DNA from 3 places in the Streptomyces sp. NPDC093544 genome. Region 1 is predicted to be linked to each of the others. Evidence: riboswitches for the same ligand, from Rfam matches in the RefSeq annotation. Region 1 holds a riboswitch; each other region holds the start of a gene.
The links. Region 1 has a riboswitch for cyclic di-AMP ahead of AB0N66_RS33180 (LysM peptidoglycan-binding domain-containing protein). Riboswitches for the same ligand answer to the same signal wherever they lie in the genome.

Region 1 (9,516 bases):
CAGCCCCGTCTTCGAGTCGACCGCGATGGTGATCGCGCCGACCGTGGAGCCGGACTGCTTCGGCTTGATGAGCAGCTTGTACGCGTCACGGCCCGCGACCTGCGCGGTGCCGTCGACGGTCACGGAGGTGGTGTCGTCGACGGCCTTGAGGGCCTCGTCGGCGAGCTCCTGGGGAGTGGCCGGGACGTCCTGACCCTTCTCCGTCTGACCCTTCTCCGTACCGGACTTGGGCGCGGTCGAGTGGTAGACCTCGTTCGACTTGCTGTCGTATCCCCACACGTCCGTGCCGTTGTGGATGAGGCTGTACTCGGCGGCGCTGTCCAGCAGGGAGACCTTGGACTTGTCCGGGCCGTCGGCCGCGACGCGCAGCGTGTGCGTGCCGGTGGCCAGCTCCAGGAGCTTGGACGACGGATCGGCGGACGAACCGTCACTGCCACCGCCCTGTACGGCCCCGGAAGCGAAGCTGCTCTCCAGGCCACCCAGGTCGGGAAGCCCGAGATCGGTGCTGATCTTGACGGTGCCGGACAGCTGCTGGACGTCCGACTTGGCGATCTTCTCGATGAGCTGCTGGGCGCTGATCTTGGGCAGGTCGGGGTCCCCGGAGTCGGCGAGCGCGGGGACGAGCCCGATGGTTACCGCCGCCACCCCCATCACCGCGACCGGGACGACGTAACGCGCCGCCTTCCGCCGGCCGGTGCGCACGTCCTCGGCCTCGTCGGCGTTCGTGCTGTGGTCGGATTCGTACGGTGCCATGTGTGCCTTACCTCCGTCGTCGGCGGCGGCTCGTCGTACTGCACTGGTCCACTCTTAGCCGCCATTCTCACCCGAACCGGTGAGGAGTGGTGTTGTCCATCTGACCAAATCGGCGGGAGAGATGCGTCAGACCCCGGACGCAACTCCGCGTACTCCTGCGGTATGACGTAACGCGGTGGTGTCTCCCGCAACCCGTAGGGGTTGGCGGGAGACACCACCGCGCCGGTGACCGTGCTGCGGTCGCGTGCGATCGGGTGCGGCCGCGTGCGATCGGGCATGCCCGTCCGGCGACCGGCCTCCCGGTGGCTGGAGACTGGAGACCGGACTCGGTCGAAGAATGTGACGTACGCCACAACTGCTCCGGCGGGGTTCCTACGGGGCCGGGTCACCCCGCCCGATGCACCACCGCGTCGCACAACTCCACCAGCGCCGCCTTCGCGTCGCACTCCGGCAGCGGAGCCAGCGCGGCCCGCGCGTCCTCCGCGTACTGCACGGTGTCCCGCCGGGCCTGCTCGAGAGCCGGGTGCACCCGCAGCCTGGCCAGCGCCTCGGCGTGCCGGGCGTCATCCGTCATGTCGGAGTCCAGCAGCTCGCACAGGGCGATGTCCTCGGCGAGACCGAGCCGGGCGACCCGCTCCCGCAACCGCAGCACCGGCATCGTCGGAATCCCCTCACGGAGATCCGTCCCCGGCGTCTTGCCCGACTCGCGCGAGTCGGACGCGATGTCCAGTACGTCGTCCGCGAGCTGGAAGGCGACACCCAGCCGCTCCCCGTACTGCGTCAGCACATCCACGACGGTCTCGTCGGCCCCGGACATCATCGCGCCGAACCGGCAGGCGACCGCGACCAGGGAACCGGTCTTGCCGCTGAGCACATCGAGATAGTGGTCGACCGGGTCACGGCCGTCGCGCGGACCCGCGGTCTCCAGGATCTGTCCGGTGACGAGCCGTTCGAACGCCTCGGCCTGGATCCGGACGGCGTCGGGACCGAGGTCGGCCAGGATGTAAGACGCGCGCGCGAAGAGGAAGTCGCCGGTGAGGACGGCCACCGAGTTGTCCCAGCGGGTGTTCGCGCTGGGCACTCCGCGCCGTACGTCCGCCTCGTCCATCACGTCGTCGTGGTACAGCGTGGCGAGATGCGTCAGCTCGACGACCACGGCCGAGGGCACGACACCCGGCGCGTAGGGGTCCCCGAACTGCGCGGCGAGCGTCACGAGCAGTGGCCGGAAACGTTTGCCGCCGGCCCGCACCAGGTGCTGCGCGGCCTCCGTGATGAACGGAACCTCGCTCTTGGTGGCTTCGAGCAAACCCTCCTCGACAGCCGCCAATCCGGCCTGGACATCGGCTTCGAGAGCCTGGTCCCGCACGCTCAGCCCGAACGGCCCGACGACGGTCACGAGAGGTTCTCCTGTCTGCTGACGATCACATGGCGAACTCGGTCGATCATTCGGTCGGTGACGCGGTTTGTCGATGTGTCGCTGCCATCACTCAAGTCAGCGTATCCGGTCACGTTTCGATCACCACGAGCGCCCACCGTCCCCATAGCCGACTTCCCTCACGAGTTCCCCCGGGCGGGACGGACAGTCCACAGCCCCAAGGAGAAGGAAACCTCCACCCGAACGGAAGGCGGCTGCACGCCCGGCGGTGCGACATCACGAGCGGTATGTTCTTGATCAATTGATACGAGCCGATATCCGCCCACTTGCCAGGCTTCCCTCTGTCGCGTCAGCGCCCCGTAAGGAGACCGGCCGCCGTGTCCCGCAGCACCGTCGAATCCGAGCCAGGCAGTGAGCCGCCTCCGCCTCCCGGTGACGACCACGCCTTCTTCGGCCAGCCCAGGGGCCTGCTCACCCTCTCCGGCCTGGAGGTCTGGGAACGTTTCTCGTTCCTCGGCATGCAGGCGATCCTCGTCCTCTACTTCGCGGACACCGTCGCCCACGGCGGCATGGGCATGTCGTCGGGCACCGCCGCCTCGGTGTCGGCCGCGTACGGAACGCTCGTCTACCTGGTCTCGGTCGCCGGTGGCTGGCTCGCCGACCGGATGCTCGGCTCGTACCGCGCGGTCCTGTGGGGCGGCATCCTGATCGCCTGCGGCCACTACTCCATGGCGGTCCCGACGGGCACCCTGACCTGGGTCGGCCTCGGCCTGATCAGCGCGGGCACCGGCCTGCTCAAGCCCAACGTCGCCACCATGGTCGGCAAGCTCTACCGCACCGAGGACGAGCGCCGTGACGCCGGGTTCGCCCTCTACTACATGTCGATCAACATCGGCGCCTTCGCGGGCCCGCTCGTCACCGCCTGGCTCGGCGACCACCGGGGCTGGCACTGGGGTTTCTCCGCGGCGGCGGTCGGCATGACGTTCGGCCTGATCCAGTACGTCATGGGCCGCCGTCACCTGGCCGGACGCAAGCGCGCGGCGGAATTCGCCCTCGCCCCCGACGCGATGCGCCGGACGGTCCTGCTGATCGGCCTCGGCCTCCTCGCGGCGGCCGTACTCGCGACCGTCCTCGCCGTGGCCGGCTATCTGACGATGGGCCGCTTCGTCGACCTGCTCACCCTCATCTCGGTGATCGCGCCGGTCGTCTACTTCGCGGTGATGTTCAGGAGCCCGCGCGTGACGGACGCCGAACGCGGCCACCTGCGCCCGTACGTCGTCCTCTTCCTCGCCTCGACCGTCTTCAACTTCATCCTCTTCCAGGCGTACTCGACGATGATGCTGCTCGCCGCGTCGAACGCCGAGAGCAGGATCCTCGGTTACGACTTCCCGGCCGGCTGGTACGCCTCCGCGCTCGGCGCCTTCGAGGTCGCCCTCGCGCCCGTGGTCGCCGCGCTGTGGGTCCGGATGGGCCGCAACCAGCCGCACGCCTCCAACAAGATCGCGATCGGGGTCGTACTCGGCGGCCTGTCCTTCCTGCTGATCGTGCTGCCGACGAGCGGACACAGCAGTGACGACTACCTGATGTCGGCCTGGTGGATCGTCGGCTCGTACCTGCTCCTCGGCCTCGGCGACATCCTCCTGGAGACGTCCGGCATGTCCGCCACCACCAAGCTCGCCCCCATCGCCTTCTCCAGCCAGACGATGTCCCTCTGGTTCCTGTCCCTCGCGCTCGCCAACGGCATCCAGGCCCAGACCGTGAAGCTCTACGACGACGTCTCCAAACCGGCCTACTTCGGCGTCAACGGCGCGATCGCGGTGGCCGCGGGCCTCGCCGTGATGGCACTCGCCCCCTGGCTGCGCCGCACCATGTACCCCGTCCACTGAAACCACCGGGATCACGCATGCGCATCCGTACGTCCTTCCCCTACGAGTCCGCTCACGAGGACGTCCTCATCCCCCTCCCGGACGGCACACGTCTGTACGCACGCGTCTGGCGCCCCCTGACCGACGAGCCCGTACCGGCGCTCCTCGAATACCTCCCGTACCGCCTCACGGACTGGACGGCGCCGCGCGACTGGCAACGCCATCCCTGGTACGCCGGTCACGGCTACGCCTCCGTCCGCGTGGACGTCCGCGGCCACGGCAACTCGGAGGGCATGCCGACGGACGAGTACTCGCAGACGGAACTGGCCGACGGGGTGGAGGTGGTCAACTGGCTGGCTTCCCAGCCCTGGTGCTCGGGCAAGGTCGGCATGTTCGGCATCTCCTGGGGCGGCTTCAACTCCCTCCAGATCGCGGCCCTCGCGCCCGAGCCGCTCAAGGCGGTCGTCACCGTCTGCTCGGCGGACGACCGTTATGACAACGACGTGCACTACATGGGTGGTTCCGTCCTCGCCGTCGACATGCACGCCTGGGCGGCCACGATGCTCGCCTTCGTCGCCCGCCCGCCGGACCCGGTACACGTCGGCGAGGTGATGTGGCACGACCTGTGGGTGAAGCGCCTTGAGGCGGTGGAGCCGTACCTCCACACCTGGCTGTCGCACCAGACCCGGGACTCGTACTGGAAGCACGGCAGCGTCTGCGAGGACTACGGCGCGATCCAGGCCGCCGTCCTGGCGGTGGGCGGCTGGCACGACCCGTACCGGGACACGGTGTTGCGCCTGGTCGAGAACCTGCCACCGGATCGCGTACGAGGCCTCATCGGCCCCTGGTCGCACCAGTACCCCGACCGGGGCCTGCCGCCGGGACCCGCGATCGGCTTCCTCCAGGAGACCCTGCGCTGGTGGGACCACTGGCTGCGCGACGGGGACACCGGAGTGGTGGACGGGAACACAGGAGTGATGTCGGAGCCGCTGCTGCGCTCGTACGTCATGGACGCGCACCCTCCGGCAACGGTGTACGACGTGTTGCCGGGCCGCTGGGTGGGTGACGAGACCTGGCCGTCCCCCTCCGTGACACCGGTCTCGTACGGCCTCCGGGGCGCACCGGTACTGGTCCGCTCACCGCAGCACACGGGCGTCGACGCGGGCCGCTTCTTCCCCTTCGGGAACGACGCGGATCTGCCGCCGGACCAGCGGGAGGAGGACGGGCGGTCGGCGTGCTTCGAGTTCGAAGTCCCGGAGGAAACATGGGTGTTGGGCCGTCCGAAGGTGCGGTTGCGGCTGACGTCGGAGGCGGAGCGCGGCCAGGTGATCGCCCGACTCTGCGATGTGGCCCCCGACGGCTCCTCCACACTCGTCACCCGAGGCGTACTGAACCTGTCGGCGCGCCATGGCCGTGACCAGGCGGTTCCCTGGAAGCCGGGCTCTACGGAGGACGTGGTTTTCGAGCTGAACGGCATCGGTTACGCATTCCCGCCCGGTCACCGGATCCGCCTCGCGGTCTCCTCCGCGTACTGGCCCTGGATCTGGCCCCAGCCGGGTTCGGAGTCGGGCTTCAACCTGGACCCGGCGGGCAGCGCCCTCGAACTCCCCGTACGGGCAAGGCAGTCGGCGTTCCCGATCGCCTTCGAGGAACCGGAGGAGTCCGAACCCCTGGGAGTGGTCGTACCGGCGACCCTGGACGAACCCCGCCCCGAACGCCTCGTCGTGCGCGACGTGGCCAAGGGCGAGTGGCGCCTCGAAGTCGACCCCCGCTACGGCGGCACCCGCGTCTATCCGGACGGCCTCGAATTCACGGAGGACGTGCTGGAGACGTACACGATCAACGAGTCGGATCCGCTGTCGGCCCGCACCCGCTCGACATGGTCGATCCGCCTCCACCGCCCGGACCTGCCGTGGGACGCGCGCGTCTCGACCACGTCCAAAATCTCCTGCGACGCCGATGAGTTCATCACCTCGAACGAGGTGATCTGCCGGGACGGTGACGAGGTGGTTTTCCACCGGACGTGGGAGAAGAGGATCCCGCGGACGGCGGGGTGAGCGGCGGCCGGCAACCACCGCATGCTGCCCGTATTGCACCCTGATTGCCTACGGTGCCGCTTTGTTCATGCTTGGTCGCGTGAAATGGGTCACGTCCGGACAAGATCGACGTCTCGACCCGCCTCGCGATGCCTCGCAATTGCCCATTCGCGAAAGGTAAGTTGAGTTTCATATTCCGGACACAATCGGGCGATTCCCCCTGTTGTGTGTGCAGGCGAAAGCGATCTACGGCGTCAAATCGGGCCTTGTTCCAGACATGTGCTCTCGCATACGTTCACGTCGATCCAGGCGGAACGCCGAATCCTGCCGCCGCCCGGAACCCCACCCATCCACGCGCTCACGGCAGGAGCGGGGGACCCAGGTAAGCCGCCGATCCGGACACCGGCTCGGCTAGGGGTGAAGCCGCACCCACCACGCGGCCGGGCAGCTCCCGCCCGAACCCGACAGCTCACCTCGCAGGCGCCGGAGAGGAATTCGTCATGCCCGTACGAGGCAAGCACCGCCGCCCCAGGACCAGCCACCTCACCCGTGGCATGGTCGCCGCCGGAACGGGCGGAGTCGCGCTCGCACTCCCCCTGGTGAGCGCGACCGGCGCCCACGCCGCCACCACCGCCGGCGTTCCGGCCCAGGCAACCGCGGCTACGAAGGCCGCTCCGGCCGCCGTCCCCGACGTCAAGCTCGTCACGTACAAGGTCGTCGCGGGCGACACCCTGTCCAAGATCGCACGGGAACACACCACGGACGACAGCTGGCAGGCCCTCTACAAGGCCAACGCCGCGGTCATCGGCTCCGACCCGACACTGCTTCGCCCGGGCACCACCCTGACCGTGGGCACGAAAACCACCCAAACATCCACGAAGTCCGCGGAGTCGACCGCCTCGACCTCGAAGTCCACGGTGACCCCCGCGACCTACTCCAACGATCTCGACGGCTGGATCAAGGAATCCCTGGCCGTCATGGCCCAGTCCGGGATCCCGGGCACCTACGACGGCATCTACCGCAACATCATCCGCGAGTCCGCGGGCAACCCCGCCGCCATCAACAACTGGGACTCCAACGCCGCCGCCGGCACCCCCTCCAAGGGCCTTCTCCAGGTCATCGACCCGACCTTCGCCGCCTACCACGTGGCCGGCACCTCGATGGACCCCTACGACCCGGTCGCGAACATCACGGCGGCCTGCAACTACGCCGCCGCGAAGTACGGCTCGATCGACAACGTCAACGGGGCTTACTGACGGGGCAGTTCAGACGTACGGCTGTGGGTGGGGTCTGCCGCGGGCACGCGGGCGGCCGGGCAGACGCACCCGCCAAAATGCAGCTGCCGGATGGCGGTCGGGACGCTATGCTCGCCGCGATGATGACTCAATCTGCTGGCAGATCGGGGGTCCCGTCCGCGCAAGGTGAGTGCTGATGCTCACTCAGACCGCGAACGAGGACTCCCGCCTTTCCTTCTGGTTGCGCGTGCGCGAGTTCGCCGTGCCACCCTCCATGATCGAGACCGCGACCGCCCGCCGTCGTGCCGGGGACTGGGCGGGGGCGTGTGCCGCCGCAGGCATCGATGTCGATCTCAATCCGCGTTCCGTGGCGCGCAGTCACGGCCACGAACTCGCCGCCCGCATCCGGGCCGATCTCCGCCATCTCGCCCCTGACCTGCTGCGCTGGCACCTGCCGAGGGTCGCGCCCGACGGGTTGCTGCGCCCGGGTCTGACCATCGCGCTGGCCCGGTACGAGTACGAGTACGACGACGCGGAGCGCGAGGGAGAACACCCGGACCCGGTGTACCTGGTAGTGCGGACTCCGCCTGCCTGGGCGGACGCCGGTCAGCGGATCAGCCTCGCGCTGTGGGGCGGCCCCGGCCCCCGCTTCGAGTCCGGGGCGTGCCGACATCCGCATCCCCGTCCCAACCGGCGGTTCCGCCTCGATCTGCACCGTCATCTGTGGGACGCGCGCAGGGCCGATGAGCTGCGGGTCCGGGCCGGGGCCGATCGGCCGCCCGGCCCTTCTGTGGACCCCGGTCCGCTGGAGATGGTGCCGCGGGGGCGGCAGTGTGCCGTCGAGCGGTGGGCGGCCGAGGCCGAGATCTTGCTCCGCGCCGAGGGGCGGGCGAGCGGTACCGGTGCCGTCGCGGTGCGGTTCGGTGACCGGCGTCGGCTGACCTTGGACTTGATCGCGGACGGAGACGGCCCCGGGCCGCCCGCCATGCGGATCGCCGCGGCGCCCATGGCGGGCAGCTGTAGCGCCTCCGCACTGCCGATCCTGCCCGACGCTGCGACCTGGGTGCTGCCCGACCTGGAACTGCTCCGCACCGGTGCGTTGGAGCCCGACCGGCTGCATCCGCTGGTCGCCTCGGCACTGGTACCGGGTCGTTCGCCGACCGGTCTCCGGGGAGGTTCCTCCCCCGTTCCGGACCGGTCCGCAGGTCAGCCCCGACTCGTGGAGTGCCGGGGAGCCGAGCACCGGATCGGCCTGGTCGACGGGGTACTGGCGGCGCTGGACCACGACCCGGCCGAGATCCGCCGGGAGGAACTGCTGGTCGCGCTGACCGGCACTCCGCTTCCCTGCCTACAAGCCATCGATGAGGCGCACCGTCGTCCGGACTGTCTCGTCGGCGTCCGCGAACGCCTGGTCCACGGCGACATCACCGGTGCGCTGGCCGTCGTCGAAGGCTTGTTGGGCCCCGACGCGGTGCTGCGCGGCGGCGCTCTACGGGACGAGCTCGAGGCCGCCGCGCGGCGGCGGATCACGTACGGACTGTTCCGGGCGGGCCTGATCGAACCCGGCCCCGGCCGCGTCCACTTCCACCCGGATTGCCACCGTCCGCGTGGCGGCCGCGCCCATTCGCACCACGCGATCGCCCACTGACCTGCGGGACCTCCCGCTGCCTCGAGAGCCTCCGGCCCTCGCACCAACTCGCTGCACCACGAACCCAAAGGTGATCAAACATGCCCACACGCATCCTGTCCGCCCCCACCGACACTCTCTCCGCCTCCCCGACCGCTGCCGTCGACACTCTCTCCACCTCCCCAACCGCTGCCATCGACACTCTCTCCACCTCCCCAACCGCTGCCATCGACGCCCTCTCCACCTCTCCCCCCGCCTCACAACTCGACGTAGCAGGCGAGTTGCTGACCCTGTTGCGCGACGCCGGTACCGAACCGCGCCCCGACACCCAGCTGGAGGCCCTGACGCTCGCGGTCGCGGCCGACCTGCCCGTACTCCTGTGGGGTGAGCCGGGGATCGGCAAGACCGCGGCCCTGACACAGCTCGCGGCGGCCCTGGATCTTCCGCTGACCACGGTCATCGCCAGCGTGCACGAGCCGTCCGACTTCTCGGGGCTGCCCATCATCGGAGACGACCCCGCGGAGCAAGGTGTCCCGATGGCCCCGCCGGACTGGGCAGTACGCCTGGTACGGGCCGGCCGAGGGCTGCTGTTCCTGGACGAGTTGTCCACCGCACCGCCGGCCGT
Region 2 (9,516 bases), on a different contig from region 1:
GGATCATCGTGGCGTCGAACGGTCCGTGCTCGGCGCCGATGTCCTTGAAGCCCTCGAAATAGCCGGTGTCACCGCTGTGGTAGATCCGGTGCTCATCACCGGCCACCGCCCAGGACGCCCAGAGCGTGTGCTGGGTGTTGCGCAGGCCCCGGCCGCAGAAGTGGCGGGCGGGGGTGGCGGTCAGGGAGATGCCGCCGATCTTCGTCGACTCGTTCCAGTCCAGCTCGCGCAGCCGGTCCGACGACACGCCCCAGTGCTCCAGGTGGGCGCCGACACCGAGCGGCACCGCGAACACGGTGTCCGTGCCGGCCAGGGCCTTGATCGTGGGCAGGTCGAGGTGGTCGTAGTGATCGTGCGAGATGACGACGACATCGACGGGTCCGAGCGCGGCCAGCGGCAGCGGTACTGGATGCAGCCTCTTGGGTCCGGCGAAGTCGAACGGGGAACATCGCTCGCCCCAGACCGGGTCGAAGAGCACACGGTGCCCGTCGATCTCGGCGAGCACGCTGGAGTGCCCCATCCAGGTGATCCGCAGCCCGCTCGGCGCGGGCTTGGCGAGGTCGGCGAGCGTCGTGGCGTGCACCGGCACCGTGCCGGCCGGGGCGCGCTGGACGCGCTCTTCTTTACGGAAGTAGGCCTTCGCGGCCTCGCGCATGGCGCCGTCGGGCCGCGGGGTACCCGCCGGGTTCTTGAAGACACCGTCCGCGAAGTTGGGCGATCTGCGGATGCGCGCCAGACGCTCACCACTCGGATCCGCGCCGAAGGCGGCGGGCCGCAGCGCGCGGAGCCCGGAGCTCAGGGGACGGAAACCGGTCACAGTACCTCCAGGTGGAGTCAGTCAGGCTTTCATTATCGTCGCCGCCCCTGACAGCGCCGGGGCAGCCCCGTCACAACGTGATGTCCGTGACCGTACGGCCTGTATCTCCTCAACCCCGCGGAGCGCCCGCTTCTTCCTCGCCTTGGGGGTGGGCGCGTGCCCGTTTCCATGACCAGGAACTCGATTACTGACTGGCTGTTCAGTACGCGTACTGTGACCATCCGGCCCCGCCCATCCGGCCGCCTTTGAAGACACCATGTACCGAGGGCTCCGACACCCCCACGGCGGTGGGCCTCGCGCCGGCCGGCCACCTGATCGCCGTATCCCGAGGAGACCCCGTGACCGCTCCCCTGATGACGCTCACCTGGACCGACCACGTCACCGGCCATCAGGGCTTCCTCGTGGTCGACCGGCTCGTACGGGGTGTCGCCAGCGGCGGACTGCGGATGCGCAAGGGCTGCACGCTCGACGAGGTCGCCGGACTCGCCCGCGGCATGACCATGAAAGAAGCCCTGCACTACCACCCCGAGGGCCGCTACATCCCGCTCGGCGGCGCCAAGGGCGGCATCGACTGCGATCCCCAGGACCCGGCGGCGTACGAACTTCTGGTGCGCTACCTGCGGGCCATGCGCCCGTACATCGAGAGCTTCTGGACCACGGGCGAGGACCTCGGCCTCACCCAGGACCTGGTCGACCGGGCCGTCGTGGAGGCGGGCCTCGTCTCCTCCATCCAGGCCGTGTACCCGCTGCTCGACGACGAGGTGACGGCGAGACGGCGGCTCGCGGACGCGTTCGCTGTCGAGGTGGACGGGATCGGGCTCGATGAGCTCGTCGGCGGCTGCGGTGTCGCCGAGTCGGTGCTCGCGGCCCTGGACCGCGCCGGGATGCCGTACGCGGGGACGCGCGTCGCCGTGCAGGGCCTTGGCACCATGGGCGGGGCCACGGCACGCTTCCTCACGCGCGCGGGACTCACGGTAGTGGCAGTCGCCGACATCAAGGGCACGATCGGCAACCCAGACGGCCTCGACGTCGACGCGCTGCTCGCGGCACGGGACGTGTACGGGACGGTGGACCGCTCGGCGCTGCGCCCGGCCGACCGTGAACTGCCGGGCGACGCCTGGTTGTCGGCCGAGGCGGAGGTACTGGTGCCCGCCGCGGTCTCGTACGCGATCGACACCGTGAACCAGCAGTTGATCGGCGCCCGCTGGATCGTCGAGGCGGCCAACATGCCCGTTCTGGCCGAGGCGGAGGAACTGCTCGCCGCTCGCGGCGTCACCGTCCTGCCGGACGTCGTGGTCAACTCCGGCACGAACGCCTGGTGGTGGTGGACGCTGTTCGGCGACATCGGCGCGGACGAGGACGAGGCGTTCAGGTACATACGGCGCTCCATGCGCGCCCTCATCGACCAGATGCTGGCCCGCGCCGAGGCCGACGGGACCACTCCGCGGGCGGCCGCGCACGCCATCGTCGCCGACCGGCTGCCGGTGATCGCCGAGCGGTTCGGCTGGTACGGATGACCGCGTCGGGGCACCGGTATCGCCTGCTCGACCCCGGCGACCCGACGCCAACACCCCCTCTGGCGAGGGATTAGGGTTGCCGCGTGGCAAGAGTGCGGTTGAACGTGGCGGAGCGGCGTGAGGAGTTGCTGCGCGCCGCCGTCGAGCAGATCGAGGCGCGGGGTGTGGCGGCGGTGCGGATCGCCGATGTGGCATCGGCGCTCGGGGTGAGCAACGCGCTGGTGCTGTATCACTTCTCGACCAAGGAGAAGCTGCTCGCGGAGGCGTTCACCTACGCCGCCGAGGACGACCTCGCCCATCTGCGCAAGCTGCTCGGCCGTCGTACCTCGGCCCTGCGCCGGCTGCGGGCGGCGGTGCGCTGGTACGCGCCGACCGGACAGGCCAAGGGGTGGCGGCTGTGGATCGAGGGCTGGGCGGCGGCACTGCGCGAGCCAGCGCTCAGGGAGGTCACGTGCTACCTCGACAAGCAGTGGAAGGCCGCGATCATCGAGGTGATCGCGGAGGGAGTGGCCGCGGGTGAGTTCCGCTGCCCGGACCCCACCGGCACGGCCCTTCGGCTGACAGCGCTGCTCGACGGGCTCGCCGTGCAGATGACCGTGTACGAGGGTCCGGTGTCGCGGGCTCGGACCCATGAGTGGGTGGACGAGGCACTCGCGCGCGAACTCGGCCTTGAGCGGGAGGCCTTGACGGCGACGGTGCGCTGAGAGGCGTACCTCTTCCGTCGGACACTCCGAACCACCGCCGGTGCCACGGCCCGCTCCACCTCGTACGTCTGGCAAAGCTCGTACGCCTCAGGAAGCTCGTACGCCCGCTGGCTCTCCTGGAAGACGACGAGGGGTGGTGCGCGGCGTCGAAGTTCCAACGCCGCGCACCACCCCTCGCCCGTCCTGCGCCACGCTGCTGTGCAGCCCGGCATCACAGCCCGGCTCAGGCCACCGCGTCGATCCATGTCCTGATGTCGTCCGGCGAGAGCGTCCCCTTGGCCGCCACATGGTCCCCGGAGGACTCGCCACGCAACCGCCGCCCGATCCACGGGACCAGGTACTCGCGCGCCCAGTGGATGTTGTCGCGCCGGACCTCGAGCGTGCCGCGCGGCGGGAGCGGCGGCCACGGCTGGTCCGGGTCGGCCGGTACTTCGAGGCCGAGGACCTGGCCGGCCCGGAGCGCGACGCGGGTGTGGCCCTCGGGTGACAGGTGGAGGCGGTCGCCGTCCCAGGCGCGGCGGTCCTGAATCGTCTTCAGGGACCACAGGTCCAGGACGGGGCAGCCGTACCGGTCGGCGATGGCCCGTAGATGCCCGTTGTACGTGGCGATCTTGCCGCGCATGTGTTTCAGCACGGGCACGCCACGGGTGTCGAAGCCGGTCGTCACCAGGACGGTGCCGACGGCGGAGGTGATGTCGGCGATCGCGCGCTCGAAGCGCTCCGCGACTTCGTCGGGGTCGACGCCGGGCCGGATGATGTCGTTGCCGCCCGCGCAGAAGGAGACCAGGTCCGGCGCGAGCTCCTTCGCCCGCGAGAGCTGGTGTTCGATGATCTGGTCGAGCAGTTTCCCGCGGACGGCGAGGTTGGTGTAGGTGAAGTCGCCCTCGGGCCGCCGGTCGGCGAGCAGTACCGCGAACCGGTCCGCCCAACCGACAAAGGCCCCGTCAGGCCCGGGGTCGCCGACGCCTTCGGTGAAGCTGTCCCCCACCGCTACGTACGACCCGATCACTGATCTGTTGCCACTCTTCGAATCGTCTGCCACATCGGCCCATGATTCACCTTCGAGTGTGAGCTACGCGACCGTAAGAAGGGGTTGACGGAGGGTGAGATAAGCCACTCATAAAGTCTGGGTCAAGCTCGGAATAAGGGCCCCGCGGGGGTAGTTGAACAGCCGCCAGGTCTGGAACTCCCTGCGCGAGAACGCGGCACGCTGATCACGAAACGCTGAAGGCCGGACCCCGGGGATCGTGGGGTCCGGCCTTCAGTGGCAAGGGAGAGGCGTCAGCCGACGGTGACACCGTGCGAGCGCAGGTACGCGACCGGGTCCACGTCCGAGCCGTAGTCCGGCGTGGTGCGGATCTCGAAGTGCAGGTGCGGTCCGGTGACGTTGCCGGTCGCCCCGGAGAGGCCGATCTGCTGCCCCTCGGTCACGGTCTGGCCCGCCGAGACGGAGAGGGAGGAGAGGTGGGCGTACTGCGAGTACTGGCCGTCGGCGTGCTGGATGACGACCTGGTTGCCGTACGCGCCGCCCCAGCCCGCCGAGACGACGGTGCCCGCGGCGACGGACTTGACGGTGGTGCCGGTCGGGACCACGAAGTCCACGCCCGTGTGGTAGCCGCTGGACCACATGCTGCCGGCGACCTTGTAGCCGGTGCCGATGGTGGCGCCCTCGACCGGCAACGTGTAGCCGGAACTGCTGCTGGAGTCCGCGGTGTCGTCGGCCTTGGCCGTGGGCTCGGCCGCCGTCTTGACGGACGACTCGGATGCCTTCGACGACTTCGACGCCTCGCTGGACGACTTGGCCGTGTCGCTCGACGTGGTGGCCTTCTTGCCGATCGACAGCTTCAGACCCGGGTGGATCAGAGCGGGGTCCTCGCCGACGGCCTTGCGGTTGTCCGAGTACAGCTTCTTCCAGCCGCCGCTGACGCTCTGGTCGTCGGCGATCTTCGAGAGGGAGTCTCCGGCCTTTACCGAGTAGGTCTTCGTTGCAGTCTTCGTCGCGATCTTCTCAGCCGCGGCGGGAGCGGAAGTGGCGGCCTTCCCAGAAGCCGTCGTGGCAGCCGTGGCAGCCTTTTCCGAAGCCGAGGAAACCGTGGAAGCCGAGGTCGCGGCATGGGCCCCGGTGGCCCCTATGAGCGGCAGCGCGAGCGCGGCGCCACCCGTTCCGGCCACGGCGATCGAGCGCGTGAAACGCTGGGACTTGGGACGGCGGTGCTTACCCTTCGCGGGCATGACGAATTCCTCTCCGGCGCCTGCGAGGTGAGCTGTCGGGTGCGGGCTGGAGATGCCCGGCCGCGCGGCAGCGCGGCTATACCCCTAGCCGTTCCGGAGACCGGAACAGGCGTGGAACCTGTGGGTCCCCCGCTCCTGCCACATACGGGTGAGTGTGCGGATTCCGGGCGGCGGCAGGATTGGGCGTCCGTCCGGATTGAGGGCGAAGGTAAGCGAAATGAGACCGCGTCGACAACCATGTGGGTTTTCTGTGCAGGCCCCGCCCTTGATCCATTTTCGGAATTACCGTCACCCTCTGTGGACAAAACACCTCTCGGGCCTGTCAAATCACCAGGGAATTCCGGCGGGTTGACAAAAAGACGTCGCAACACATCGTCACGAATATGACGCTGCTCACGCACGTCGGCCCAGGATGCCTTATTCCAGGGCCAGTTGGAATGAAGCAGTTAATTCGGACAGAACAGCTATATGCGACACGGTCGGATAACTGTCACATCGAGACCCCTGTCCGGCCCTCGTCCGGCCCTCGACGGGATACTCCTCGCGGCCGTTGAAGTCATCGCAGATGTGATCAGGCGCGACCGGCTACCAATATCATCGCGCGCCCGGCGCCCCGGAGGCACAGCTCCGCACCTGGGAAGACACCGCCTGTGGACAACTTATTGCCCCAGGAACCCATGTCGTATCGTCGAGAGCGCAACGTCCGTCGGCGGGCGACGCCGAGCAGCGCCGACGGCTGACTGGGAGGAGCCCCCGTGACACAGCAGGTCCCGTCGACCGAACCCGAGCTGACCGCTGTGCGCAACTTCCGGGACGTGGGCGGCCTGCCCACCGTGGACGGCCGCCGGGTGAAGTACGGGGTGCTGTTCCGCAGCGGACATCTCGCGCACGCCACGGAGGACGACTCGGCGTTCCTCACCTCCCTCGGCCTGCACACGATCTTCGACTTCCGCAACGCGGCGGACCAGAAGCTGGAGGGTCCGGACGTCGAGCTGCCGGGCGTGCGGAACGTGAATCTCCCGCTGACCGACCCGGCTGACGGATCCGAGTTCTGGAAGATGGTCCGCGACGGCGATCTTGAGCAGCTGCGCGCGCTCCTCGCGGACGGCAAGGCGGCGAACCGGATGATCAGGTCCTACCGCGCCATCATCAAGGAGCGCACCGCCGAGCATTCCCAGGTGCTGCGCTCGCTGGCCGAGGACAGCGTGCCCGCGCTGATGCACTGCGCCGCGGGCAAGGACCGCGCCGGCCTCTCCATAGCCGTGACACTCCTCGCCCTCGGCGTCGAGCGCGAGGCCATCGTGGCCGACTACCTGGAGTCGAACGCGACGCACCGTCGCTACAAGGTCCACCGCAGCAGTTCCTCCGCATCGGCCTACTCGTCGGAGGTCATGGAGCTGCTCAGCCCGCTGTTCGACGCGCGCGCCGAGTACCTGACCGCGGCCTTCGAGACGATCGAGGAGACCTGGGGCAGCGTCGACGCCTACCTGGAGCAGGGGCTGGGGATCACCCCTGAGCTGCGGGACCGGCTGCGCGAGCGGCTCCTCGACTGACGCAGGTCTCCCGGTCCCGGCTGACGTGCGCCTACTGGTTCTGCGCGCCCAGCGTGAACAGCAGGTAGACGAAGCCCGCGAAGAGGTGGCCGACGGCGACGTAGATGATCAGCCGCACCCATAGCGCGCGGGGGAGCTTGTCGTCCATGTCGCGGCGCGGGCCGGATCCGGTGGGTTCGATCATGGCGTCTCTCCTGGGGTCGCGTGCTCCGTCACCGGGCCGAGGCACAGCGCGGTGGTGGGGCTCTGCAGCAGGGTGTGTACGAAGAGGAGCTCGGCGCCGTCCCGGTCGGCGGCGGCGATGCGGTGCGGGGTGAGCGAGTCGAAGTGCGCGCCGTCCCCCGGGGCAAGCACATGCGCGCTGTCACCGAGGCGCAGCCGCAGTCGCCCCCTCAGGACGTGGAGCCACTCCTCACCGGGGTGGACACGCACGATGTCGCCCTGCGAGCCGTACGGGACGTGCACGCGCAGGGCCTGCATCCCGCGGCCCGAGCCGCCGGCCTGCCAGTAGGTCCAGCCGCCCGCCGCGGTCGGCTCCATGTCGCCGGCGCGCACCACGGCGTCACGCTCGGGGACCGTCTCGCCGAGCAGCTCGGAGACCGTCGTACCGTAGATACGCGCGAGTGCGAGCAGCATCGGCAGCGAGGGCTGGCGCTGCCCGGTCTCCAGGCGCGAGAGGTGGGCGGGCGACAGCCCGGCGGCACGAGCCGCGGCCTCCAGGGTCAGGGAGGCATGGCGGCGCAGCCCACGCAGCTGGGGTGCGACGACGTGCAGCTCGTCAGCGGTCCCCTGCGGGGGAGGGGAAGGGTCCATGCCCTCGGCGGTGCTCATGCCTCCATTGAGCCCGAGCCTTACCTCTGAGGCAAATTTCTTGCCTCAGAGGCAAACACCCGACGGTTCGGCATTGCCCGCACTCCCAGCAGTTCAGTTCACCACTGCCCGCACTCTCAGCGGTTCGCCACCGCCTGCTTCACCAGGGTCTTGCCGAAGTCCCACATCAGCCCGCCCCCGCCGTGCGCGTCGTCCATCACGGCAGTGAAGGCATCCACGAAGCGGTCCACGTCCCGGTCGTCGATGACCAACGGCGGGATCAGTTTGATCACCTCCAGGTGATCGCCGGAGACCTGGGTGAGGATGCGGTGCCGCTGTAGCAGCGGCACGACCACCATCTGCGCGAACAACCCCTTGCGTGCGGCTTGCAGCATCGTCCAACGGCTGCGCAGCTTCAGCGACTTGGGCCGCCCGAACTCGATGCCGATCATCAGCCCCCGGCCACGTACGTCACTCAGCAGCTCGTACTTGTCCACGAGCGCCGCGAGCCGGGACTTCAACTGCTCCCCCGTGGCACGGGCGTTGGCCACGATCTGCTCGTTCTCCATGACCGAGAGCACGGCAAGGCCCGCCGCCATGGCCTGCGCGTTCGACCCGAAGCTCGCCGAGTGCACCAGGACCCGGTCGATCGACGAGTAGACCTTCTTGAAGATCCAGTCCTTGCCCAGCGTGGCGCCGACCGGCACATAGCCGCCCGACAACGCCTTGGCCACACACACCAGGTCCGGCTCCACACCCTCCTCGTGCTGATAGGCGTAGAAGTCCCCGGTCCGCCCCAGCCCGGTCTGCACCTCGTCGACGATGAGCAGCGCCTTGTGCTTGTGCAGCAACTCCTGGGCTGCGCGCAGATATCCGGGCGGTGTCTCGTGAACCCCCTTGCCCTGGATGGGTTCGACGATGAGCGCGGCAACGTCGCCCTTCTTCAACTCCGCTGCCAGGGCGTCGAGATCACCGAGCGGGACGGCCGTGTCGGGGAGCAGGGGCGCGAAGCCGTCGCGGAAACCGTCCTCGCCGTTCACGGACAGCGACCCGGTGGTCAACCCGTGGAAGGCGTGCGGGCAGTACAGGATCCGCGGTTTCCCGGTCGCGTATCTGGCGAACTTCAGCGCGGTCTCGACAGCTTCCGTACCGCTGTTGCCGAAGAACACCCGGTCCAGATGCGGACTGTGGACGAGCAGCCGCTCCGCGAGCAGCCCGGGCAGCGGCTGGCAGTCGAAGCGGGTGAGGTCGGCGAGCGAGGCGTCGAGGACGTCGTGCAGCGCCTGGCGGACCACGGGGTGGTGGCGGCCCAGGCCCATCACCCCGAACCCGGCGAGCATGTCCAGGTAGTCCGCCCCGTCCGCGTCCCAGAAGTGCGCGCCCTCGGCCCGCTCGTACACCTTGTCGAAGCCGATGGTGTGCAGCATGCGCGGGAGCTGGTGGTTCAGGTACTTGGCGTGCAGCTCGTAGCGCTCGGCTCCGCGTTCGGCGAGCAGCGCACCGAGGTCGAACTCCTGCGCCCCGGATGGGGACTTCAGGGAAGACGACTTCCCGGAGGAGGAGGTCTCCTCAGAAGACGACTTCCCTGAAGCTGAAGGGATGGTCATTCCTGTTTCTCCTTGGACAGCTCGTCCTTGACTGCCAGACCGGCGCTGATCCGCCCGGCGATCTCGACCGGCGTGAGACCTATGTCGGCCAGCACCTCAGCACGCTTGGCGTGCGCGAGGAACTGCTCCGGAATGCCGAACCGCCGTACGGGTACGTCGACTTCAGCGTCCCCGAATGCCAGCGCGACCGCCGAGCCGACCCCGGCCGCCCGGCTGTTGTCCTCGACGACGGCCACCATGCGGTGCTCGGCGGCAAGCCCGGGCAGCGAGGGATCG
Region 3 (9,516 bases), on a different contig from region 1:
GAACTCCTCACGAGGAGTCTCCATGGCGCCGAGCGAGACGACCTCACGCTTGAGGAACATCGCGAGCGTCCAGTCGGCGAAGACGCGGATCTTACGGTTCCACGTCGGCATGGCGAGACCGTGGTAGCCGCGGTGCATGTACCAGGCGAGACGGCCCTTGACCTTGATCTTCACCTTGCCCATGACGATCATCGCAACGCCCTTGTGGAGGCCGAGCCCGGCCACCGCACCCTTGTTGGCGTGTGCGTACTCCTTCTGCGGAAAGCCCCGCATACCGGAGATCACGTTGTCGCCGAGCACCTTCGCCTGCCGCAGCGCGTGCTGCGCGTTCGGCGGGCACCAGGCGTTCTCGACACCGGCCTTGCGGGAGGCGACGTCCGGCACCTGGGCGTTGTCGCCCGCGGCCCAGATGTAGTCCGTGCCCTGCACCTGAAGGGTGGTCTGGGTGTCCACGTGACCGCGCGGGCCGAGCGGCAGACCGAAGCGGGAGAGGACGGGGTTCGGCTTGACGCCGGCCGTCCAGACGATCGTGTTGGAGTCGACCTCGAGGCCGTTCTTGAGCACGACGTGACCGTCGACGCACGAGTCCATGGAGGTGGAGAGGTAGATCTCCACGCCGCGGCTCTCCAGGTGCTCCTTGCCGTACAGGCCGAGCTTGGGGCCCACCTCGGGAAGGATCTTGTCCGCCGCGTCGACGAGGACGAAGCGCATGTCCTCACGGGACACGCTGGTGTAGTACTTCGACGCGTCGCGGGCCATGTCCTCGACCTCGCCGATGGTCTCCGCACCCGCGAAGCCACCGCCGACGAAGACGAAGGTGAGCGCCTTGCGGCGGACCTCCTCGTCCGTGGTCGAGTCAGCCTTGTCGAGCTGCTCCAGGACGTGGTTACGCAGGCCGATGGCCTCCTCGATGCCCTTCATACCGATGCCCTGCTCGGCGAGGCCGGGGATCGGGAAGGTGCGCGAAACCGCGCCCATCGCGATGACGAGGTAGTCGAAAGGCAGCTCGTACGCCTCACCCACGAGGGGGGCGATCGTCGCGACCTTGCGGTCCTGATCGATGGTGGTCACCCGACCGGTGAGCACCTCCGCCTTGGGAAGCACGCGCCGCAACGGGACGACGACATGCCGAGGGGAGATGCTGCCGGCGGCGGCTTCGGGGAGGAAGGGCTGGTAGGTCATGTACGACCGGGGGTCGACAACCGTGACGGTCGCCTCTCCGTAGCGCATCTTCTTGAGAATGCGCCGAGCTGCGTACAGGCCTACGTACCCACCGCCTACTACGAGGATCCTGGGACGCTCCGTGGTGCTCATGCCATCGAGTATCCACCTGCCCCAGGGGGGTGGCTCGTGAGCCCCTTCACAAGCATGGGCGGACCCTCTGCTACACTGCGCCGCCCACGTGACCCAGGTCATGTCACGACGAGGGAACCCGCGTCCACTTCGGACCGTTGTCAACACCGCGTGAGCTGCCACTCCGCGTCCGCGAGGGTCCCGCGAACGGGCCGGAGCGACCCCCGTTTCACACGCCCGAAACACGCCCCGAACGCTCCGGTGAGCACCCTTCTCTGCCTGGTGAGCCGCCCCGAAGGGCCATCGGAACGAAATCCTCGTCCAACACGGCCTTTTTCCTTGTGAAGAACTTCACGAACTTTTCCGGCGGCGTGTCGCCGAGGCGTTTTCCAGACCCCTGAAGTGCGCTCATACGTTGTCCGACCGGCTCAGGAGAGGCGGCCAACGGACCACGCAGGCACTACGCGACCGACCACGCGATCCCGTCCAGGATGTCGTGCTCACTGACCACAACCTCCGCCGCGCCGACCCGCTCCATGATCGCGAGCAGTACGAGGGCGCCCGCGGCGATGACGTCGACACGGCCCGGATGCATCGAGGGGATCGCGGCGCGTTCGGCGTGCGTCGAGATCAGCAGGGTCTCGGTGATCTCGCGGACCCGGTCGTAGGAGACCCGGGAGTGGTGGATCGCCGCCGAGTCGTACGCGGGAAGGTTCTGCGCGATCGCCGAGACCGTGGTGACCGAGCCCGCGAGCCCGACCAGCGTGCGCGCCTCGCGCAGCGGCACGGTCCGCTCGGCGAGATCCAGGGCCGCCTCGATGTCGGCACGGATCGCGTCGACCTCGGCGGGCGTCGGCGGGTCACTGACCTTGCCGTCGTGCACGAGGTGGCGCTCGGTCATCCGTACACAGCCGATGTCGACGGACCGGGCCGTACGCACCTGGTCGTCGCCCACGACGAACTCCGTGGACCCGCCGCCGATGTCCACGACCAGATACGGCCTGGCGAGGCCGTCCCGGCCGGTCAGCTCCTTGGTCGCGCCGGTGAAGGAGAACTCCGCCTCCCGGTCACCGGTGATGACCTCGGGCTCGACACCCAGGATGTCGAGCACCCCGCGCACGAACTCGTCCCGGTTCTCGGCGTCACGGGAGGCCGAGGTCGCCACGAACCGCACCCGCTGAGCGCCGTGCTCCTTGATGGCCGCCGCGTACTCCCGGCAGGCGGCGAAGGTGCGCTCCAGCGCCTCGGGGGCGAGCCGCCCGGTCCGGTCGACGCCCTGGCCGAGCCGGACGATCGTCATACGCCGGTCCAGGTCGACGAGTTCCCCCGTCGCCGGGTCCGCGTCGGCGACGAGCAGGCGGATCGAGTTCGTACCGCAGTCGATGGCGGCGACACGGGTCACTTGGCGGCCTCCTCTTCGGCGAGGGAGGGGTGAGCGCCGGGCTGATGAGTGGTCTCGGGTGACGGGACCACGCAGGCCCCCTTGCGCCACCACTCCGGCAGCATCGCGATGGCCTCGTCGCCCAGCGGGTTCACCCCGGGACCCGCCGCCAGGGAGTGGCCCACCAGCACATGGAGACACTTCACCCGGTCCGGCATGCCGCCCGCGCTGGGGAAGCCCTCCAGGACCTCGATGGAGTCACGCCGGGCGATGTAGTCCTCATGAGCGGCGCGATACGCGGCGGCCAGCTCGGGATCGCTCGCCAGCCGGTCCGTCATCTCCTTCATGACCCCGTTGGCCTCCAGCGTGCCGATCGCGGAAGCGGCCCGCGGGCAGGTGAGGTAGTACGTCGTCGGGAACGGCGTCCCGTCGGGAAGGCGTGGCGCCGTCTCCACCACGTCCGGCTGACCGCAGGGACAGCGGTGCGCGATCGCGCACAACCCGCGCGGCGGTCGCCCCAGCTGCTGCTTGAAGGCCTCGACGTCCGCGTCGGTCGGCTCGGTGCGCGGGGTGGGCGGCGGTGGCGTTTCCATGCCGTGAGTCACATGTCTTTCTGATCAGTCAGTCAAAAGGTCGGTCAGTCAAACCGGTCAATCGGTCGGTCTGCCGATTCAGTCAGCCGATCGGCCTGGTCGGTCTGCCGGTTCAGTCAGCCGGTCGGCCTGGTCGGTCTGCCGGTTCAGTCAGCCGGTCGGCCCGGTAGGTCTGCCGATTCAGTCAATCGATCGGTCGGGCGGTCCGCCGGTGAACTGGTCGATCGGTTCGTTCACCGGTCGGCGGCGGCGTCGGCCCTGTCCACGCCGTCCCAGACGTTCGCGTACCAGGGACGGTCGGCCGCTCCCTGGTCGACGCGCGACTGCTTCGCCGCGTCCGGGTCGATCACGATGTAGCCGGTCTCCCCCGGCATCACATAGTGCAGCCGGTCCCGGATCTGCTGCTCCGCGTACGCGTCGTCCTGCCAGCGCGCCTTGAGGTCACGCAACTGCTCGACCCGCGCGCGGGCCTGCTCCCGCTGCCGCACCAGGTCGGAGACCTCGGCGCGCTGGGACACGTACTGCCTTATCGGATACGCGAGGGCGACGACCAGCGAGCACAGGACAAGAGCGAGGAGCGCCGCCCGCCCGGTGAGCCGCGAGCGGCGCGCCTGGCGCTTGGTCTGGGAGCGGTAGACCCGGGCCGCCGTCTGCTCGCCGAGCAGCCGCAGCCTGGTCGAGGTGGAGAACCGGTCCCGGTCCTTCACAGCCATGATTCCCGCCTCCCCGATACGTCCCTGCCTGCACGTGCGTACGTCCCCGCACACGGTACGGGACCGAGTACGGGGACGTACGTACGACGCTTCCTACGAAGCCGAGGCTCAGCCCTTGCTGTGCTTAATGGTTCGCAGAGCGAAACCGCGGGAAGGCGCTACGGCCGGCGTACACGGCCGCGTCGTCGAGGATCTCCTCGATGCGCAGCAGCTGGTTGTACTTGGCGACGCGGTCCGAGCGGGCCGGGGCGCCGGTCTTGATCTGGCCGCAGTTCACCGCGACGGCGAGGTCGGCGATGGTGGTGTCCTCGGTCTCGCCGGAGCGGTGGGACATCATGCACTTGAAGCCGTTGCGCTGCGCCATCTCGACGGCGTCCAGGGTCTCGGTCAGCGAGCCGATCTGGTTGACCTTGACGAGCAGGGCGTTCGCGGAGCCCTCCTCGATGCCGCGGGCCAGGCGCTCCGGGTTGGTGACGAAGAGGTCGTCGCCGACGATCTGGACCTTGTCGCCCAGCTTGTCGGTGATGACCTTCCAGCCTGCCCAGTCGTCCTCGTACAACGGGTCCTCGATGGAGACCAGCGGATACGCGGCGACGAGCTCCTCGTAGTACTCGGTCATCTCGGCGGCCGAGCGGGACTTGCCCTCGAACTCGTACTTGCCGTCCTTGTAGAACTCGGACGCGGCGACGTCGAGCGCGAGCCCGATCTGCTCGCCCGGGATGTAACCGGCCTGCTTGATGGCCTCAAGGATGAGGTCGAGCGCGGCGCGGTTGGACTCCAGGTTCGGGGCGAAGCCGCCCTCGTCGCCGAGACCGGTGGACAGGCCCTTGGTCTTCAGCACCTTCTTGAGGGTGTGGTAGACCTCGGCGCCCCAGCGCAGCGCCTCGGAGAAGGACTCCGCGCCGATCGGGGCGATCATGAACTCCTGGATGTCCACGTTCGAGTCGGCGTGCGACCCACCGTTGAGGATGTTCATCATCGGAACGGGCAGCAGGTGCGCGTTCGGGCCACCCAGGTAGCGGAAGAGGGGCAGGTCGCTGGCCTCGGAGGCGGCGTGCGCGACGGCGAGCGAGACGCCGAGGATGGCGTTGGCGCCGAGCGAGCCCTTGTTGTCGGTGGCGTCCAGGTCGAACATCGCCTGGTCGATCAGGCGCTGCTCGGTGGCGTCGTAACCGACGAGCTCCGGGCCGATCTGCTCGATGACGGCGAGGACGGCCTTCTCGACACCCTTGCCGCCGTAACGGTTGGGGTCACCGTCGCGCAGCTCGATGGCCTCGAAGGCTCCGGTGGAGGCGCCGGACGGGACGGCGGCACGACCGGTGCTGCCGTCATCGAGGCCGACCTCGACCTCGACGGTGGGGTTCCCTCGCGAGTCGAGGATTTCCCGGGCTACGACGACGTCGATGGACGGCACGAGCATCTCCTTCAGGAATGTGACGCGGGTACGCGGGACTGTGGCAGCCCCGCGGGATGAGCCTAACCGGCTCCGAGGGATCGGCCAGCCGGTCTACCCCCTCTTGTACAGAACTGAGCGTACGCATTGTTCCAGAACGGAACAAAAAGACAGAGGAGAGGGGGTGAAGAGGGGCCGTAAAGAGAGGGAGCGAAGCCGGATCTCAGCCGGAAATGAAAAAGCCCCGCCCCGGTGCGTACGGGGGAACACGCACCGGAGCGGGGAGCCCGTGGGGGACGGGGGTGACCCACACGAGGCCTTCAGTATGGAGACCACGTATAGGAGCCTGCTGTGGTTCAGCTGAGAACCGAATATCAGCCGCCGGCCGACCGCCGTCGGCCGGCGACCCCGGCCGTCAGCTGAGGTGCAGCTGCTGACCCGGGAAGATGAAGTCCGCGTCGTCGATGATGTCCTTGTTCAGCTTGAACAGCTCCTGCCAGCCGCCCTTGACGTTCTTCGCCTCGGCGATCTCGCTGAGAGTGTCGTCCTTCTTCACCTTGTACTCGCCGTCACCCTTCTTGACCGTCTTACCGGTCGGGGTCTCGACGGTCTCCTTCGCGGCGGTCTCCCGCTCCGAGGAACGCGAGGCACGCTGCTCGTCGGTCTGTGAGCTCGGCGTGCTCTGCTGCGAGGGGGTGGTGCTCTGCGAATTGCCCGAGGACGAGGACGAGTCGCTGGAGCCGGCGTCGTTCGCGGCGTTCGACAGGCCCGTGCCGCAGGACGGCCAGGCACCCTTGCCCTGCGCGGCGAGAACCTTCTCGGCGACGGAAATCTGCTGGGACTTGGAGGCCTGGTCGGCAGTGGAGGCGTACGAGCTGCCGCCGTACGCGGACCAGGTGGAGGCGGAGAACTGCAGGCCGCCGTAGTAGCCGTTGCCCGTATTGATGGACCAGTTGCCACCGGACTCGCACTGGGCGACGGTGTCCCACTCGGAAGTGGTGGCGGCGGAGGCGGTGCCGGCCGCCATCAGCGGGGCGGCGACGGCGACGCCGGTCACTCCGGCGAGCGTGGCGATACGAGTGACCTTGGACGGGCGACGGTGCTTGCCCTTGCACGAACGCAGCATGAAGTGATCCCCTCACCGACGCCTACGAGGTGAGCTGTCGGGTTCGGGCGGGTGAGTGCCCGGTCGCACACCTTTCGGTGCACGGCTTAACCCCAAGCCACTCCCGGTCAACTACCGGGCGCGGCGCTTACCTTGGGTCCCCCGCTCCTGCCTACGGCGCTTGACGCGACGACTGTTCCCGTACGGCCGCTGGCAGGATTCGGCGTTGCAACCGTCGGGGCCCGCGATGGCGAGCGGTCACGACCGTAGGCAGGGGATCGGCGGAATATCAAAGGCGATCAGGGGGTCTGAGATCCATCTCTCATTCTCGCCAAACGGGACATTACATGGCGAAACATGACGTGAACTCCCGCTACTTTTCGCCCGGTTCGGCACCAACTGCGAGGCTCTGACCGGGCAGGATGAGGTCCGCGTCGGCGCCGACCGTTTCCTTGTTCTCGGCGTACAGCTGGGTCCATCCGCCGTCGAGGCCAAGGGCGTCGGCGATGAGCGAGAGGCTGTCGCCGACGCGGACGACATACGAGCCGTCGACGACATCGCGAGCCTCGTCGGAGCCACGGGAGGCGTGCCGTCCGGAGGCGGCATCGTCCGTACCGCCGTCGGTCGCGCCCTCGGCGGCGATGTCGCCACGGTGACGCCCGGCGCCGCTCGCCTCATCCTCGGACGCACTCGAAGAGTCGTCGCCCTGGGTGGACTTATCCGATTCGTCACCATTCGCCGCGCTTGAGTCCGTGCTCGCGTCTGTACTCGCGTCGGCACTCGCACCCTCGTCCGAACTGTCGGACTTGGTCGAGTCCCCGGTGCTCTCGGTCGCACCCGAGGAAGGCGAAGCGGACGGAGAGGGGCTGGACGATTCGGACGGGTCGGCGGAACCGGATGCACCAGGCGTGGCGGAGGCGTCGGATGACGGGTCGTCCGACACGCCCGTGTCGACCTCCACCGAGGCGGAGTCCTTGCTGAGCCCGGAGAGGGGTCCACAGGTGGGCCAGGCGACGAGCCCTCGGCCGTCGAGGATCTTCTCGGCGACGGCTATCTGCTGCGAGCGGCTGGCCTGGTCGGCGCTCGGGGCGTATTCGAGGCCGCCGTAGTTCTCCCAGTCCCACTGGGTCACGTGCAGCCCGCCGTAGTACCCGTCACCGATGTTGTCGCTCCAGGAGGACCCTGTCTCGCACTCCGCGACGCGGTCCCAAGTGGTGGTGTCGGCCGCGCTCGCACTCGTGGCACCGAGCAACGGGATCGCGATGGCCGATCCGGTCACTCCTGCCGCGACAATGAGAGCCGGGGCCTGACGGGGGCGACGATGGCGGCCGTTCCCGGAGAGCATGCGGAAGCCCTTTCATGTGACAGCAGGTGACTACAGCGACGTACGGCGACGTCAGACGACGTCTGCGACGGATGATCCGCGCTGGTCATTGAACGTATCCGGCCTCGAACGCTTGTCACAAGTCGATGCAGCGTAGATCACGTGAAGATCACATTGTTGAGGGATCGTCAGTTTTTCGCGACACCCGAAGTGCCTCAAGACCGCCCGGTGGACAACTCGACCGGAGCCGCGAACTCCACTGGAAGCGTGCGCAATCCACGCATAATGAGACCACCACGCCAGCGCAAATCAGCGGAATCTCCCGCGAGTTGGAGGTCGGGGAGACGGGTGAGGAGCGTGGCCAGCGCGGTCTGGCCCTCCAGGCGAGCGAGGGGCGCACCGAGGCAGTAATGGATGCCGTGCCCATAGCCGAGGTGCTGGTTGTCACGGCGGGAGAGGTCGAGCGTGTCCGGTTGCTCGAAGCGTTCGGGGTCACGGTCCGCAGCCGCCAGTACGACGAGGACGGGGTCGCCGGGTGCGATGTCCTGCCCGCCGAGCCGGACGGCCTCGGTCGCGTACCGCCAAGTGGCCAGTTCGACAGGGCCGTCGTATCGGAGGAGTTCCTCGACGCCGGTTTCGAGCAGTCCACTCTCCCCGGCGGCAAGTGACTCCTGTAGCCGCCGCCGCTGCTCGGGGTGAGTAAGGAGGGCGTACGTGCCATTGCCAATCAAATTCACCGTGGTCTCAAAACCAGCAAAAAGAAGGATAAACCCCATTGCTGCCACCTCGTTCTCCGTGAGGTGTTCGCCGTCGTCCGAGGCGCGGATGAGGGCGGAGATGAGGTCCTCGCCTGGGGCGGGGTGCTCGGGCAGTTCCTCGCGCTTGCGGTGGATCAGCTCGGCCAGATACCCGCGCATCTTCTTCACGGACCGAGCGACACCGCCCCTCGGCCCCCCGCCGTGCCGGATCATCATCCCGGCCCAGTCCCGGAAGTCGTCCTGGTCCTCGCGGGGGACGCCGAGGAGATCGCAGATGGCGTAGATGGGGAGCGGGAAGGCGAACTCGTGGATCAGGTCGGCGGACCCCTTCTCCGCGAACTGGTCGATGAGCTGGTCGGCGAGCTCCTGCACACGCGGCGCGAACTCGGCCACCCGGCGGGGCGTGAACGCCTTGCTGACGAACCGGCGCAGCCGGGTGTGGTCCGGCGGGTCGATGTTCAGCAGATGCGTCATCAACTCGGCCTTGCGCTCACCCGGGATGCCCGTCTTCCCCTTCGCGTGGGCGGGTTCGTCGTGATGCACCGGATTCTTGCTGAGCCGTCCGTCCGCGAGCGCCTGCTTGGCGTCGGCATAACGGGTGACCAGCCAGGCCTCCACCCCGCTGGGCAGCCGGGTCCTGTGCACGGGCGCATGCTCACGGAGCCAGGCGTACGCAGGGTAGGGGTCGGTGGCGAACTCCCAGGTGAAGAGTTCGGGGGCAGGACTTGCGGGAGTGGGGTGCTCGGTCACTCCTTGACGGTATCCGGGTGAGGCCGGGATGCCTTGTCCGGCCGGTGGCCGGCCCGATGCTGAACCGGTGTTGGCCCTGCGCCCGCCGGCTACCAGGGGTACTCGACGAGCCCCTGACGACCATCGCGCCCTTCACCCCGGGCTGTCCGGAAATCACCTGCTGTTTGACTTCGCGGCTCGGCAAGTCCCTACAGTCGCGAAGTGGA

Region 2: another riboswitch for cyclic di-AMP. It lies ahead of AB0N66_RS10805 (LysM peptidoglycan-binding domain-containing M23 family metallopeptidase); the one in region 1 lies ahead of AB0N66_RS33180 (LysM peptidoglycan-binding domain-containing protein).
Region 3: another riboswitch for cyclic di-AMP. It lies ahead of AB0N66_RS34210 (transglycosylase family protein); the one in region 1 lies ahead of AB0N66_RS33180 (LysM peptidoglycan-binding domain-containing protein).

The regions. Positions count from the first base shown of each region.
Region 1 covers NZ_JBFBEA010000027.1:3,000-12,515, reverse strand. The annotation lists gene AB0N66_RS33200 (DUF2092 domain-containing protein) at 1-753, opposite strand, end outside; gene AB0N66_RS33195 (polyprenyl synthetase family protein) at 1,139-2,149, opposite strand; gene AB0N66_RS33190 (peptide MFS transporter) at 2,506-4,014, shown strand; gene AB0N66_RS33185 (CocE/NonD family hydrolase) at 4,032-6,050, shown strand; cyclic di-AMP (ydaO/yuaA leader) riboswitch at 6,375-6,525, shown strand; gene AB0N66_RS33180 (LysM peptidoglycan-binding domain-containing protein) at 6,530-7,285, shown strand; gene AB0N66_RS33175 (hypothetical protein) at 7,461-8,912, shown strand; gene AB0N66_RS33170 (AAA family ATPase) at 8,993-9,516, shown strand, end outside.
Region 2 covers NZ_JBFBEA010000006.1:169,180-178,695, forward strand. The annotation lists gene AB0N66_RS10785 (MBL fold metallo-hydrolase) at 1-817, opposite strand, end outside; gene AB0N66_RS10790 (Glu/Leu/Phe/Val dehydrogenase dimerization domain-containing protein) at 1,156-2,334, shown strand; gene AB0N66_RS10795 (TetR/AcrR family transcriptional regulator) at 2,418-3,038, shown strand; gene AB0N66_RS10800 (SGNH/GDSL hydrolase family protein) at 3,262-4,047, opposite strand; gene AB0N66_RS10805 (LysM peptidoglycan-binding domain-containing M23 family metallopeptidase) at 4,320-5,270, opposite strand; cyclic di-AMP (ydaO/yuaA leader) riboswitch at 5,275-5,450, opposite strand; gene AB0N66_RS10810 (tyrosine-protein phosphatase) at 6,026-6,823, shown strand; gene AB0N66_RS10815 (DUF6126 family protein) at 6,855-7,007, opposite strand; gene AB0N66_RS10820 (XRE family transcriptional regulator) at 7,004-7,654, opposite strand; gene AB0N66_RS10825 (aspartate aminotransferase family protein) at 7,771-9,240, opposite strand; gene dxs (1-deoxy-D-xylulose-5-phosphate synthase) at 9,237-9,516, opposite strand, start outside.
Region 3 covers NZ_JBFBEA010000028.1:91,142-100,657, forward strand. The annotation lists gene AB0N66_RS34185 (NAD(P)/FAD-dependent oxidoreductase) at 1-1,314, opposite strand, end outside; gene AB0N66_RS34190 (Ppx/GppA phosphatase family protein) at 1,754-2,695, opposite strand; gene AB0N66_RS34195 (DUF501 domain-containing protein) at 2,692-3,267, opposite strand; gene AB0N66_RS34200 (septum formation initiator family protein) at 3,501-3,980, opposite strand; gene eno (phosphopyruvate hydratase) at 4,105-5,400, opposite strand; gene AB0N66_RS34210 (transglycosylase family protein) at 5,789-6,499, opposite strand; cyclic di-AMP (ydaO/yuaA leader) riboswitch at 6,504-6,668, opposite strand; gene AB0N66_RS34215 (transglycosylase family protein) at 6,852-7,757, opposite strand; gene AB0N66_RS34220 (cytochrome P450) at 8,018-9,310, opposite strand; gene AB0N66_RS34225 (globin domain-containing protein) at 9,512-9,516, shown strand, end outside.